Regions from separate parts of the Arthrobacter sp. Y3223065 genome, predicted to be linked through region 1. Evidence: predicted binding sites of a transcription regulator. Region 1 holds the regulator's gene; the other holds the start of a gene.
What was found. The regulator Rex, encoded in region 1, represses fermentation and respiration genes when NADH is low (regulators of the CRP and FNR family bind a similar motif). The targets are predictions, from matches to a motif close to CTTGTGAANNNNTTCACAAG.
Positions count from the first base shown of each region.

Region 2: benA (benzoate 1,2-dioxygenase large subunit) is a predicted target of Rex. The motif match lies at 2,191-2,210, and genes of this name have one in related genera.

Region 1 covers NZ_JBNHGC010000002.1:231,137-238,270, forward strand. The annotation lists gene AC5RUK_RS05955 (3-deoxy-7-phosphoheptulonate synthase) at 60-1,226, shown strand; gene AC5RUK_RS05960 (helix-turn-helix domain-containing protein) at 1,380-1,592, shown strand; gene AC5RUK_RS05965 (30S ribosomal protein bS22) at 1,752-1,850, shown strand; gene AC5RUK_RS05970 (HAD family hydrolase) at 1,979-2,797, opposite strand; gene AC5RUK_RS05975 (glutaredoxin family protein) at 2,874-3,134, shown strand; gene AC5RUK_RS05980 (redox-sensing transcriptional repressor Rex) at 3,301-3,978, shown strand; gene AC5RUK_RS05985 (hypothetical protein) at 4,040-4,849, opposite strand; gene AC5RUK_RS05990 (histidine phosphatase family protein) at 5,142-5,804, shown strand; gene AC5RUK_RS05995 (TlpA family protein disulfide reductase) at 5,859-6,473, shown strand; gene AC5RUK_RS06000 (cytochrome c biogenesis CcdA family protein) at 6,476-7,134, shown strand, end outside.
Region 2 covers NZ_JBNHGC010000005.1:144,452-151,585, reverse strand. The annotation lists gene benB (benzoate 1,2-dioxygenase small subunit) at 139-675, opposite strand; gene benA (benzoate 1,2-dioxygenase large subunit) at 712-2,094, opposite strand; gene catA (catechol 1,2-dioxygenase) at 2,425-3,309, shown strand; gene AC5RUK_RS14005 (benzoate/H(+) symporter BenE family transporter) at 3,421-4,704, shown strand; partial or broken gene AC5RUK_RS14000 (acyl-CoA dehydrogenase family protein) at 5,222-5,632, opposite strand; tRNA gene AC5RUK_RS13995 (tRNA-Met) at 5,744-5,817, shown strand; gene betT (choline BCCT transporter BetT) at 6,179-7,134, shown strand, end outside.

The sequences.
Region 1 (7,134 bases):
GCCATTTCTCCGGCGGGTTCTGTAACAAAGTCCCGCCGCCAACAGACGGGACACCGACAATGAATGCAGCAGCCAACCACCTCCTGGAAACCGAAGCGCCGACGCCGGGCCACGGCGTCGCGGAGGTCGAAGCGGCCGCCCCGGCCTCGCCGCGCAGCACGAACAACCTGCGGGTGGGTGGCTTCAGCCCGCTGCCGTCGCCCGGCGACGTGTTGCAGGAACAGCCCCTGACCGCCGAAGCCGCCGCCGTCGTCGCCCGCGGCCGCGAGGAGATCCGTGCCGTCATGGACGGGGTGGACGACCGGCTCCTCGTGATCGTCGGGCCATGCTCGATCCACGACACCGCGGCAGGCCTGGACTACGCGCGCCGCCTGGCGCAGGTTGCGCGGGAACACCGCGAAGAGCTGCTGATCGTGATGCGCACGTACTTCGAGAAGCCGCGCACCACCGTGGGCTGGAAGGGGCTGATCAACGACCCGCGGCTGGACGGCTCCCATGACATCGCCGCCGGCCTGCGGCTGGCGCGGACCTTCCTGCTGGACGTGGCGGAGCTCGGCCTGCCGGTGGCCACGGAGTTCCTGGAACCGATCAGCCCGCAATACCTGGCGGACCTGGTCAGCTGGGGCGCGATCGGCGCGCGCACCACCGAGAGCCAGATCCACCGCCAGTTGGTGTCCGGACTCTCCATGCCGGTGGGTTTCAAGAACGGCACCGACGGCGGGCTGCAGGTCGCGCTCGACGCCTGCCACGCCGCGTCCGCGGCACAGGTGTTCCTGGGGATCGACGGGGAGGGGCGTGCCGCGCTCGTGTCCACCAACGGCAATCCCGACACCCACGTGATCCTGCGCGGCGGCGCGAGCGGCCCGAACTACGGAGCCGACCAGGTTGCGGCGGCCTCCGGGGCGCTGGCGAAAGCCGGTCTGAATCCGCGGCTGATCGTGGACGCCAGTCACGCCAACAGCGGCAAGAGCCACCACCGCCAGGCCGAGGTGGCTCTGGAGATTGCCGCGCAGGTCGAAGCAGGCGGCAGCGCCATCGCCGGCCTGATGCTGGAGAGCTTCCTGGTGGGCGGGGCACAGAAACTGGAGGTGTCCCAAGACGCCGGCGGACGGGCGTTGGTGTACGGGCAGAGCGTCACGGATGCCTGCATGGAATGGGACGTGACGGCCGACGTGCTGGCCCAGCTTGCATCGGCCGCCCGACATCGCGCCCCGAAAGCGGCATGAGGGCGAAAGCCCGTGCTTGGTTAAAACGCTTAAGCTACAGTGTGCACTTTCACTTTTGCCACAACAGCCTCTAAAGTATCTAGGAAGACGGTTGTTGGGGCGGGGCAAGGCGGCACGCCGCCGGTGTTGCTTACAGTAAAGGAACAGTGCGTAATGGCTGACGAGAATAATTTCTCGAGTGTGCGCTTCTTGACGGTGTCGGAAGTGGCCGCAGTCATGCGCGTGTCCAAGATGACCGTTTACCGCTTGGTGCATTCGGGCGAGATGCCCGCCGTGCGCTTCGGACGTTCCTACCGGGTGCCCGAATCAGCCGTGGAGGAGTACCTGCGCGGCGCCGTGATCGACCGGGAGACCGGGACCGCCTGACGCTCCGGTGCGGGCCTGCTGCTAGCCGGCGGTCAATGCCGGGGGCGCAGAGGCGGTACCCTGTTAAGGAACGTTTTACGTCATCGTCGAAAACCGTGAGTTGGCGTGTGCCCCGCCGGGCGCCGGCAGCTTGCGAAACTATCAGTGAATGAGGGACTCGTGGGTTCAGTTATTAAGAAGCGCCGCAAGCGTATGGCCAAGAAGAAGCACCGTAAGCTGCTTCGCAAGACCCGTCACCAGCGCCGCAACAAGAAGTAGGACCGACAACCGGTTCCCAAGCTTCCAAGGTCCGCCAGGAAACTGGCGGGCCTTGTGCCGTTAACCGGCCCGTTCATGCCGTTCGGCGGGTTGGGCGTGGGTTGGGGCGGGACGGGCTGTGCCGGCCGTTACGCCGCCGGCCGGCGGAACCAATTGACGCCGCGCCAGAGCCCGTAGGCCGCGCCGGCCCCCGTGGCGGCCTTCAGGCCCACCGTGGCCGCCCGCCGGCCGCTCCTGAAGTCATAGACCGGCCAGTTGTTCTGCCGGGCGTGCCGGCGCAGCCTCATGTCCGGGTTGATGCCCACCGGGTTGCCCACCAGGGTCAGCAGTGGGACGTCGTTGTATGAGTCGCTGTAGGCCCAGCAGCGCGCGAGGTCCAGGCCCTGGCGGATGGCCAGCTCCTCGACCGCAACAGCCTTGGCCGGCCCGTGCAGGATGTCCCCGATGAGCCGTCCGGTGTAGGCACCGTCTTCGATTTCGCCCACCGTGCCCAAGGCGCCGGTCAGGCCAAGCCGGTCCGCGATGACGGCGGCCACTTCGACCGGCGTGGCCGTCACCAGCCAGACCTTGCGGCCCACCCGCAGGTGCTGGTCCGCCAGCGCCCTGGTTCCGGGCCAGATCTTGGAGGCGATGACTTCGTCGTAGACCTCGTCGCCCAGTTGTTTGACGTCGTCGCTCATCAGGCCGGTGGCCAGGGCCAGCGCCGTGTCACGGATGGACTGGATGTCCTTGAGGTTTTCTCCCCGCATCAGGAAGCGGGCCTGTTTGAAGCCGAAGCCGGCAGCGTCGCGCATCCGGAAGGCGCCGCGCTGGTACATCTTGCGGGCCACGTGGAACAGGCTGGCCCCGCGCATCAGGGTGTTGTCGACGTCGAAAAATGCCGCTTCCGTCCCCGGGTCGGCGGAGACCGAGGCGCGCTGTGCATGGCCGGCGGCGGTCTTGGGCATGCTTCGAGTCTAACGAGGCGCCGGGAATTGTCCGGGAATTGTCCGTTCGCCGCCGGTGGCGGCTACCGTGGAAGGCATGAGTGGATCCGACGCCGGCCGCGCGCACGAACTGGTGCTGCTGACCAAACCCGGCTGCCATCTGTGCCAGGCGGCACGAGAGACTGTCGGGAGTGTTGCGGGGGAGCTCGGTCTCGCCTGGGAGGAGAAGAACATCCTCGAGGACCCCGAGTTGGAGCGGCGCTTCGCCGAAGAGATCCCCGTGGTCATGATCGACGGCGTCCAGCGGGACTTCTGGCACATTGATCCGGACCGGCTGAGACGGCTGCTCACACAGTAGTTCGAGGCCGACAGGCCCGCGTCATCGGAGTTGGAGAGCGGCGCGGGGCAGCTTAATCTTGGGGGGACACTAGCCTGCGGTTGGACAGCCGCCGGCGGCACCCAGGACCCGGACCGGCTGGACACAGCAGGATCGGAGCCCCGCAGCAGGCATCGGAGCGACAACAGTGACCCACCTCCCGGATACCGAGGCGGCCAGGCCATCCGGCAACGAGATCCCGCCGGCCGCCCTCGCACGCCTGACCATCTACCTCCGGGCCCTGAATTCGCTGGTGTCTGAAGGCACGGAACGCATATCGTCCGAGCAATTGGCCGAATCCGCCGGCGTCAGCCCGCCCACCCTGCGCAAGGACCTCTCCTACCTCGGCTCGTTCGGCACCCGCGGCGTGGGCTACGACGTACGGCTGGTCGGCCAGGAGATTGCCGCGGCTCTGGGGCTCACCCAGGACTGGAAAGTCGCGATCGTCGGCATCGGCAACCTGGGCAGGGCGTTGGCCGGCTACTCCGGATTTACCACCAAGGGCTTCGGGGTCGTGGCGCTCTTCGACGCAGACCCGCAGGTTATCGGGTCGGAGGTCGCTGGGATGCGCGTCAGCCCGATCGCTGACCTGGAACCCGTCCTGCGGCAAACCGGCGCCAACATGGCGGTCCTGGCCGTGCCAGCGGGCGCGGCGCAGGGACTCTGCGACCGGCTCGTCGAAGCCGGCGTGACGAGCATTCTCAGCTTTGCGCCCGCGGTGCTGCAGGTCCCGCCATCCGTGCAGCTGCGCAAGGTGGACATGGCCACCGAACTGCAGATCCTGGCCTACCACGCGCAACGGGCGCAGGCGACGGAGCATAGCTGAGCAGCGGCGCCCCGCCGCCGGCGGACGTCAAGCGGCCGTCAAACGGCCGGAACCGCTCTGCTCAGCGGCCGTAGATGCCGAACTTGTGCGCTTTGGTGGCCTGGAAGAACCTGTTCGACGCCGGCATGAACAGCAGCACGATCGCCGCGATGCCCAGCAGCACCGACAAGGTGCCGAACCAGATGTTGAAAAGTCCGAACAGCGACAGCGCAGCGAATACCGTGCCGGTGATCCTGGCCCAGTTCTTGCCTGCCTTCACGCCGAAGGCCACCATCAGGTACAGCCCGACGGCGATCACCGCGGTGATGACGATAAACACTCCTGCAGTGCCGCTCATCATCTCCGCCAGCTCCGCGTCGGTGAACTGGCCGCCCTGCTCGCCCAGGGCTTCGCGGACCGCCGGGTCGTTGAGCACCATCGCCATGGTGCCGTCCAGGTTCGCCAGTTCGGTCAGCATTTCGATGGCGGTCAGCACGGCGGCAGCGATGATCAGCCAGAAGGCGATCATGACTTCGCGCGGCGCCGTGGGCTTGGCGGTGGCCTGCGCCTGCCCGCCGGGGTAGCCGTACTGGCCGGGCACGGCGCTCTGGTAGCCGTAAGGCTGTTGCCCGTACTGCTGACCGTACGGGGACTGGCCCTGCTGGCCCTGCCCGTAGGGCTGCTGTCCGGGCTGTCCGTACTGCGGCGGGTTCTGCCCGTACTGTCCGTACTGGGGGGCGTTTTGCCCGTACGGAGGCTGATCCGAGCCGGGCTGCTGGGGCGCGTTCTGGCCGTACTGCGGCAGGTTCTGCCCGTACCGGGGCTGCTCCTGGCCTCCGGGCCGGCCTTCCCCGTCACCGGGCTGGTTCGGTTCGTTTTCTGGGGTGCTCATGGCCGGTTCCTTTTCATCTCATCCACACGGGTCGCACGTCTGCGCCGGCCAGCCTGCGCGCCGGCCGCAGAGGTGCTTGGCAGCTGTTAATGCAACACTACAATGCAGGCCTGCGCCGTGTCGGTCGGCCTGAAGGATGATTTTCAGCCTCGCGGCCCGCCCCGGCCCGCCTCGGCCCGCCTCGGCCCGCCCCGCGGCCAGCCCCCGCCAGCCAAGCCGCCGGAGGTGCACGCCCGCCGGCGGTATGCCGGGGCTTTTGGGCAAACACCGGCGGTTTGAGACACTTGTACCCATGCCCGAAGCTACCGTCCACCTGCTCCGCCACGGCGAGGTCCACAACCCCGACCGCGTGCTTTACGGCAGGCTGCCGAGCTTCAGGCTGTCCGCCCTGGGCCAGGAAATGGCCGAGTGTGCCGCCGGCTACTTTTCAGAACGCCGCGACGACGGCGCCACCATCAGTTACCTGGTGGCCTCGCCGCTGACCCGGGCACAGGAAACCGCCGCCCCGACCGCCAAGGCGCTCGGCCTCGAGATCGTTACCGACGAGCGGATCATCGAAGCCGAGAATCACTTCGAGGGCTTGGCGGACATCCGCTCGCACCTGAACCAGCCCCGGCACTGGCCGCACCTCTACAATCCATTCCGGCCGTCCTGGGGGGAGCCGTACGCGGCGCAGGCCACCCGGATGCGCAAGGCCATCGACGACGCCCGCCGGATCGCGGTAGAACGCGGCGGCGAGGGCGCCGAGGCGGTCCTGGTCAGTCACCAGTTGCCCATCTGGGTGACCCGGCTGGCCTGCGAGGGCAAACGGCTCTGGCACGATCCCCGCCGCCGCCAGTGCACGCTGGCCTCGGTGACTTCCCTGGAGTTCGACGACGGCCGCCTCACCGCGGTGCGTTATGCCGAGCCGTGCGCCCACCTCCTGCCCGGTGCGGCGAACCTGCCCGGAGCATAATAGAATTACTACGCGTTGTAGAAGTGGGATACCCCCAACCCCACGAAGAAAAGTGTGACTGTGACTGCCGATAACCCCCGTTTGTTCAATCGCCGTACCGCCTTCAAAGTCGGTGCGGGGCTGCTGGGCGCCCTCTCGCTCGCCGCCTGTTCCGCCGAGGACCCGTTGGCCCAGCAGGCCAACGCGGGCGACAACAAGAACTACATTGCCGGCGACGGGTCGGTCACCGAGTACGCGCCCGAGTCGCGCGGCGAACCCGTCCAGCTGACCGCCAAGCTCTTCGACGGCACCACCGTCGATGCAGCCGACTGGGCCGGACAGGTGACGGTTCTCAACTTCTGGTACGCCTCCTGCGCGCCGTGCCGGCTGGAAGCTCCGGACCTGCAGGCGCTCAGCGAGGAATTCGCCGACGGCGCCCGGTTCTACGGGGTCAACATCCGGGACGAGCGCCCCACGGCGGAGGCATTCGAGCGCAACTTCGGGGTGACGTATCCCAGCTTCATGGACAAGAACGGCGACGTCCTGCTGGCGATGACCGCCTATGTGCCACCGCAGGCCGTACCCACCACGCTGGTGCTGGACAAGGAAGGCCGCGTCGCCGCCCGGATCCTGGGCGTTGCGGACAAGGGCACCCTCAGGGCCCTGATTAAAGACTCAGTGGCCGCCTAGCAATGGGGTGGGCGACGGCCGCGCTGCCGATGACTTTGGGCGGCGCTTTTGGCGACACGGTGTTGAACGGCTCCGTGCTGCTGGCAATCCCCGTGGCCATGCTGGCCGGGCTGGTCTCCTTCCTGTCCCCGTGCGTGCTGCCGCTGGTTCCCGGCTACCTGGGCTACGTCACCGGCCTGACGGGCGTGGACCTCGAACGCCAGCGCCGCGGCCGGATGTTCGCCGGCATTGGGCTGTTCGTGTTGGGGTTTTCCGTCGTCTTCGTGATTATCGGGGCGATCTTCGGCCAGCTCGGTGCCTGGTTGAAGGGCAGCGACGCCGGCTGGGTCACCCAGGTGCTGGGCGTCGTCGTCGTCGCCATGGGCATCATCTTCATGGGCGGCCTGTCCTACTTCCAGCGGGACCGCAAGATCCAGTCGCGTCCGCCGGCCGGGTTGTGGGGAGCGCCGGTGCTCGGCATGACGTTCGGGCTGGGATGGGCGCCCTGCATCGGCCCGACCTTTTCCGCCGTGCAGGCGCTGGCCTACTCGGGCGGCGCCGATGCGGCCAAGGGCGCGTTCCTGGCCTTCGTTTACTGCCTGGGCCTGGGGATCCCGTTCCTGCTGATCGCCCTCGGCGTGCGGCGGGGGATGGGCGCCATGGCGTTCTTCCGCCAGCACCG
Region 2 (7,134 bases), on a different contig from region 1:
GCTACCTCGTGGCCCATGATTCCTCCTGTCTGAGCGGGCGCGTCGTCGCTACCCGGGAAAGTTGTTGTGTGAACGTTGGGCACAGCTTGCGAACCAGTCGGGGCCGGCGCCCGGCCGGTGCCGGCACCGGCGCGGCCCTCAGATCATGTAGACATCCACCACGTGGTGGATGTAGTCGTTCTTCAGGACGACCTTCTTCTTCAGAATCACTGGCTCCTCGGCACAGAGATCGATCGTGTAGTAGCTGGTTCCGAAGTACGTATCCGTTGTGTTGTAGCGGAAGTACAGGGTGAACCAGTTGAAGCGCACCTGCACCCGGCCGCGGTCGTGCTCCAGGATTTCGATATCAGTGATGTTGTGGCCGGTGCGCGGCTCCGGCAGTGAGGTGGCAGAGGACCGGTCCGTCTTGATCCGGAACACGCGGTCCTCGATACCGCCGCGGTTGTCGTAATAGATAAGGGAGATTTCGTTCTGCGGATCCTGGGTGAGCCGGTCGTCGACGTCCCACGCAGGCATCCAGAATTCGGAGTCCGGGTGGTAGCACTCGAGCCACTCGTCGAACTGGCGGTCATCCAGCAGGCGTGCTTCCTTGTACAGGAAGGCCCGGACGGTTTCGAGCGTGGCAATCTCCTCGGCGGTCTTGAGTGCCGTGGCGGTTTGGGTCGGGTTGGTCATAGTGTTATCCACTCTTTCTGGCTCCACGTGGGCTGGTCAGGCGGTGACGGGAACTGCGTCCAGGGCGGAGCGCTCCTCCTCTTTCAGGGCCCGGTCCATGACTTCCTTCCAGTACCCGTGCTGGATCGGGTACAGTCCTTCATCCTCTGTGCGCACGCCGGAGGCGATCACCCTGGACATGCCCAGCGCCCGCGCCTGTTCGTCGGGGCCGGCGATCTCATGGGTGGAGCCACGGGTCATGTCGTTCCAAGGTGCTGCAGTGGCCCAGTAGGTCTTGTTGCAGGACCTGAATTCCTCAAGGTCGTCGGGAGTGGCCATGCCGGTGGCGTTGAAGAAGTCCTCGTACTGGCGGATGCGCTTGGACCGGTTCTCTTGGGATTCGCCCTTGGGGGCTATGCAGTAGATCGTGACCTCGGTCTGGTCCGCCGAGATGGGGCGGAAGTGGCGGATCTGCGAGGAGAACTGGTCCATGATGTAAACATTCGGGTACAGGCAGAGGTTCCGGGAGATGTTGATCATGAAGTTGGCCATCTCCTCGCCGTACTTCGCGCACAGCTCGTCGCGACGGTCCCAGAGCGGGCGATCCTCCGGGTTGGTCCATTCCTGCCAGAGCAGCAGGTGGCCGTGGTCGTAGGAATAGAAACCGCCCTTGACCTTGCCCCATTTGCCGGCGTCCATGGCCTTGGTCTTGTTGGCGGAGTCGCCGGCGCTGCGGCGGGCGGTGGTGGCAGCGTAGTTCCAGTGCACGGCTGTGACGTGGTAACCGTCGGCCCCGTTCTCCGCCTGCACCTTCCAGTTGCCGTCATAGGTGTAGGTGGACGACCCGCGCAGCACCTCCAGGCCCTCCGGGGACTGGTCCACGATGGAGTCGATTACTTTGGTGGCGTCGCCCAAGTGCTCTTCGAGCGGGAGGACGTCAGCTTTCAAGGAGCCGAAGAGGAAGCCGCGGTAGGACTCGAAGCGGGCGACTTTGGTGAGATCGTGGGAGCCTTCTTTATTGAAGGTCTCCGGGTAGCCGGCATTGCGCGAGTCTTTTACCTTCAGCAACTCCCCGGAGTTCTTAAACGTCCAGCCGTGGAACGGGCAGGTAAACGTGGTGCGGTTGTCCGTCTTGCGGCGGCACAGCATCGCACCGCGGTGCGAACAGGCGTTAACGATGCAGTTGAGGTTTTCGTCCTTGTCACGGGTAATCACCACGGGAGTGCGACCGATGTAGGTGGTGAAGTAGTCCCCCACGTTGGGAATCTGGGACTCGTGGGCAAGGTAAACCCAGTTCCCCTCGAAGATGTGTTTCATTTCCAGTTCAAAAATGTCCTGGTCAGTGAAGATTTCGCGCTTGGCCCGGATGACGCCGTTCTCACGGTCGTCGATTACAGCGTCGGCAAGGACCTCGCGGACATGGGTCAGGTTCTCGGTCATGGCGTGCTCCTCCATTGGAGAGTGCTGGACGGATGGGCGGAGATCCGGGGCGAGGCTGAGGCGCCTGCGGCGGACGTTGTCAGCCAATTCTTGCGCCTCGTGACTGTCCTCACATCAGGCAAACACCTAGGGTCGACCAAGGGTGCATTTATGTATCGATAATGACAAAAAACTACCCAAATCAATATTTGTAGCGTCCTTATGCCAAGCCTACGATGAGACAGACGTCACGTGATGCCGCGTCGCCGCAGGTGCATGCTCCGCCTGCGCTACGCGGCGGGTGCAGGAACCCTTCCTGTCCCCTATCTGATGAGGAAGGTGAATACCACCATGACTGAGACCCAAGCGGATACCCGTAATGAGAACGAGGGAACTGCCGTTGAGGCCGGCTCAAAGGCGACCGAGCGCTTCGCCACCTCAGGCAAGCTCGCGCAGCTGGATGTGCCGAAGGAAAGAGTGAGCCTCCTGGCGGGGGCGCTGATCAGGGCCGCCAACGACATCGTCGTCGAGCACCAGGTCACCTATGAGGAGTACAACGCGCTCAAAGCTTGGCTGATCAAGGTGGGCACGGACGGGGAGTGGCCCCTGTTCCTCGACGTGTGGCTCGAGCACACTGTGGAGGACGTCAATTCACAGGACCGTCCCGGCACCGTGGGCACCATCGAAGGCCCCTACTACGTGCCCGGCTCCCCGGAACTCGAATCTCCGGCCACCGTCCAGATGCGCGACGATGAGGAGGGCACCCCGTTACGCTTCAGCGGCCGCTTCACAGACACGGCCGGCAACCCCATCCGGAATGCGCAGGTGGAGATCTGGCACGCTGACGCGGCCGGGTTCTACTCCCAGTACGCCCCGGGCCTGCCTGAGTGGCTTTTCCGCGCCACGGTAAAGGCAGATGACGATGGCCGCTTCGAAATCAACACGATGCGCCCTGCGCCTTACCAAATCCCTACGGACGGGGCCTGCGGTCAGCTGATCAGTGCAGCAGGCTGGCACGCATGGCGCCCAGCCCACATCCACATTAAGGTTTCGGCGCCCGGCTTCCAGTCTGTCACCCAGCAGCTGTACTTCCCCGGGGACCCCCACAATGCCGACGACATCGCTTCGGCAGTCAAGCCTGAGCTGATGCTCGACCCCCAGCCGCGTACGGACGGCGGCACTGGCGAGGAAGTCGTCTATGACTACGTCCTCGCCAAGGAAGGCCAGACCAAGTAACAAGCACCGCTCATTACCGGTGCAGGGGCCATGGCCCCTGCACCGAAGGCGCTCTGGGGATGCAAAACTCTGGGGCGCCTGTCTTTTTTGCCCATGCCGCCAGGAGCCAGAATGCCCCGATTCCGCCGTAACCCGCCCTTAACGACGTATGTGGCACACGCTGCGGCGCTGGCGCCCCAGCCTCTGCTGGAACGTCCGGAGTTCCGCCCGGCAGGGCCTCGCCAGGTCCTCCGCGACGTGAGCGTGCCCTACGCCGTTAACGGGCTAATCGGGCTCATCTTCACAGCCTCCGGGCCCATCGCGGTCACCCTGGCCGTCGGTGCCGCGGGGGGACTCACCCAGGGGCAACTCGCATCCTGGGTGTTTGGCATCCTTTTCTCCGGCGGCGCAGCGACCCTAATCATGTCACTCCTCTACCGCCAGCCCTTGGGTTTCGCGTGGTCCATCCCCGGCACGGTGCTCCTAGGCCCGTCACTTCAGCACCTGTCCTTTGCGGAGGTGGTTGGAGCGTTTTTCACCTCAGGTGTGCTTATCCTCGCGCTGGGCACCACTGGCGTGGTTCGCAGGATCATGGCTGCGGCCCCGATGCCGATCGTCATGGCGATGGTTGCCGCCGTGTTCCTGAGGTTCGGCACAGACATCGTTGCTTCGACCCAAGCGAATCCCGCAATAGCCGGACCGATGGTGGTGGCATTCTTGCTCCTCACCGCCGTACCCGCCCTAGGAAGGTTCCTTCCGCCGGTACTCGGCACCCTTGTCGCAGGGTGCCTGGCTGTGGCGGCAAGTGGCCAGTTCACCCCCGGAGAAGCCGGGCCGCTCCTGGCCGCCCCGATTTTCACCCCTCCCGAGTTCACATGGGCAGCCCAGCTCGAGCTGGTTGCTCCCCTGGCGCTCACAGTGCTGTTCGTTCAGAATGGCCAGGGCATTGCCGTTCTCCGCACTGCCAATCACCAGCCGCCCGTCAACGTTTTTGCTATTGCCTCCGGCGCTTTCTCCGTGCTCAATGCCGCATTCGGTGCGGTATCGGCGTGCGTGACCGGGCCCACCAACGCGTTATTGACTTCTTCGGGAACCAGGGAGCGCCAGTACACGGCCGCCGTTACGTACGGTGTTCTTGCCTTGGCCTGCGCCGCCCTGGCTCCCACCCTCACCAGGCTGATGCTCGCAACTCCCAAGGAATTTGTCCTCGCCCTGGGCGGCCTCGCCATGCTGCGGGCACTCCAGCAGGCCTTCGTGGCCGCCTTCGCCACCACCTTCACTTTGGGATCTCTGGTGACGTTCGTCGTGACCATCTCCGGCCTGAGTCTCTTCAACATCCACGCGGCCTTTTGGGGCCTGGTCATCGGCTACACCGTGTCCCGGCTACTCGAACCAGCAGACCATGTCAGGTCCTAGTGGGTGCCGTACCCCCAACTCCGAAATGACCAGCCAGCAATACCGCGGTCTCACAGTGCTCGCTCCAACACTTCAGCACCTGCCTTGGTGCATCAGGTCCGCGACGCTTCCCGGCGCTGCAGTGACAGGGCAAATGCACGCACCCGTGCTAACAGTAGCGGGACGTTCCCTCGCCGGCTTGGTGCCGAGCGCGACGGAAGTCTTCAGTCAGGGCGACATAGCTACCTCCGGGTGAGCAGCACAGTATTCCTAGAAGCCGCTCGTGCATTCCAACCCAGGCTTCGGGCACGTCTCAAGGAAGAGCTCTTCCACCGCGTCCGATTCCTCAGCACCGATGCATTGGGGGCGTCACCACGAATACATCCGCCTGGAACACCACCGAAAGAACCTCCATAAAGCTCGATGGCCTGCGCGCGGTGCAATACCGTGCTCAGGCCCTCGCGGCCTAGTTCTTACTCAGCCAGTCCGCCTTCCGGAACCCAGTTCAGCCTTCACGAAGCCCATCCATCAGATGTCCTTAACGGAAGGCCGGGATGCCCGTGAGCTTGTTGCCCAGGATCAGGGCATGGACCTCGTCGGCACCCTCATAGGTGCGCACCGATTCGAGATTGTTGGCGTGGCGCAGCGGTAAATAGTCCAAGGTAATACAATTGCCACCCAGGATGGTGCGCGCTTCCCGGCAGACCGCGATCGCCTCGCGGCAGTCGTTCAGCTTGCCCACCGAGATCTGATGGATATCCAAGATGCCGGCATCCTTCTTACGGCCAATGTGCAGGGCCAGCAGGAATCCCTTATTGATCTCCAAGGCCATGTCGACCAGCTTCTGCTGAGTCAGCTGGTAGCCGGCAAGGGGCTTGTCGAATTGCAGACGCTCCTGCGAGTACTTCAGGGCGACCTCGAAGGCGTCACGGGCAGCGCCCATGGCTCCCAGATGATGCCGTTCGCCGTCGTGCTTGAATGACAGGTTTCCTGGCGCGTGCGGTGACGCCCCTCACCAAATTTGTCGTTTGGAAACTGGGGGGTCTACAGTCAGAAACGCCGCAGGGTGGAGCAGTTCGGCAGCTCGCCGGGCTCATAACCCGGAGGTCGTAGGTTCAAATCCTACCCCCGCAACTACTAGTGGGACCCTTGCCTGTTTCAGGCCAGGGTCCCACTTTTTTGGCATACTCCCCTCGCTGGGGCGCCACCCGGACCACCGGACAGCGCCCGACTAGCGGGCCGAGGGCAACACGGGCAGCAGCCCTGGCCGCCGGCGCCAGGAGCACCGCATTGGCGGAGCCACGCCGCGGGTTTTCCCGGGAAGCAGCGTCCAGGCCGGGGTGGGGAGACGGAGTCGGGGGACCGGAAAAAATTGCTCCCCCACAGGTGGGCACGGACAGGCTTGGGAGGTCTACGCTGTTCACCGCCACGGTTTTTTGGGCGACGTGCCGCTGACGAGAGCGACAGGCGCCGCCCGCGAGAGAAGGAGAATCCGATGGCTAACGCCGAAGACGACGGCATCTCGAACAATGAGGCGCTGAAACCACTCGTCGAACGCAGTCGCTTCGGCGTGGCGGAACGGCGTAAATCCGCTGACGCGGATTCCGAGGGCAAGCGCCCGCCCATATCCAGCACGGAACTGAGCAAGGGGCCGGCCGAACTCACCGAGAACCGCGGCCCCCGGGTCAACTGGCGGGTCTTCATCATCTCGTCGGCGATCGTCCTGGCCTTCTCCATCTGGGCCATCATCGCCCCGGGCAACGCGGCCGGCACGATGCACACCATGGTCGGCTGGATCGCCACCAATCTGGGCTGGTTCTACGTCCTGACCGTCACCCTGGTCATTCTTTTCGTCCTGTGGGTGGCCCTCTCCAAGGAAGGCAGCGTCCGGCTCGGCCCCGACCATTCACGCCCCCAGTACAACCTGTTCACCTGGGTCGCCATGCTCTTCGCCGCCGGCGTGGGCATCGACATGCTCTTCTACTCCGTCACCGGCCCGATCACGCAATACATTTCTCCTCCCACCGCCGCACCCGAATCGGCGGAAGCCGCGCAGGACGCCGTCGTCTGGACGATGTTCCACTACGGCGTGGCCGGCTGGTCGATGTATGCCCTTCTCGGCATGGCGATGGGGTATTTCGCCTACCGGTGGGGCATGCCGCTGTCCATCAGGGCCGCGCTCTACCCGCTGCTGGGTAAGCGGGTGCGCGGTGCGACCGGCGACGTTATCGACATTTTCGCCTTGGTAGGCACCGTCTTCGGCGTAGCCACCTCGATGGGCATCGGCGTCGTCCTGCTCAACGTCGGCTTCAGCTGGTTGTTCGGCCTGCCGGAGGGGCTGGCCCTGCAGATTGCCCTCGTGCTCGTCGCCGTCGTCATGACTGTAGCGGCCTGTACTTCCGGCGTGGACAAGGGGATCCGGTGGATTTCCGAACTGAACCTGTGGGCTGC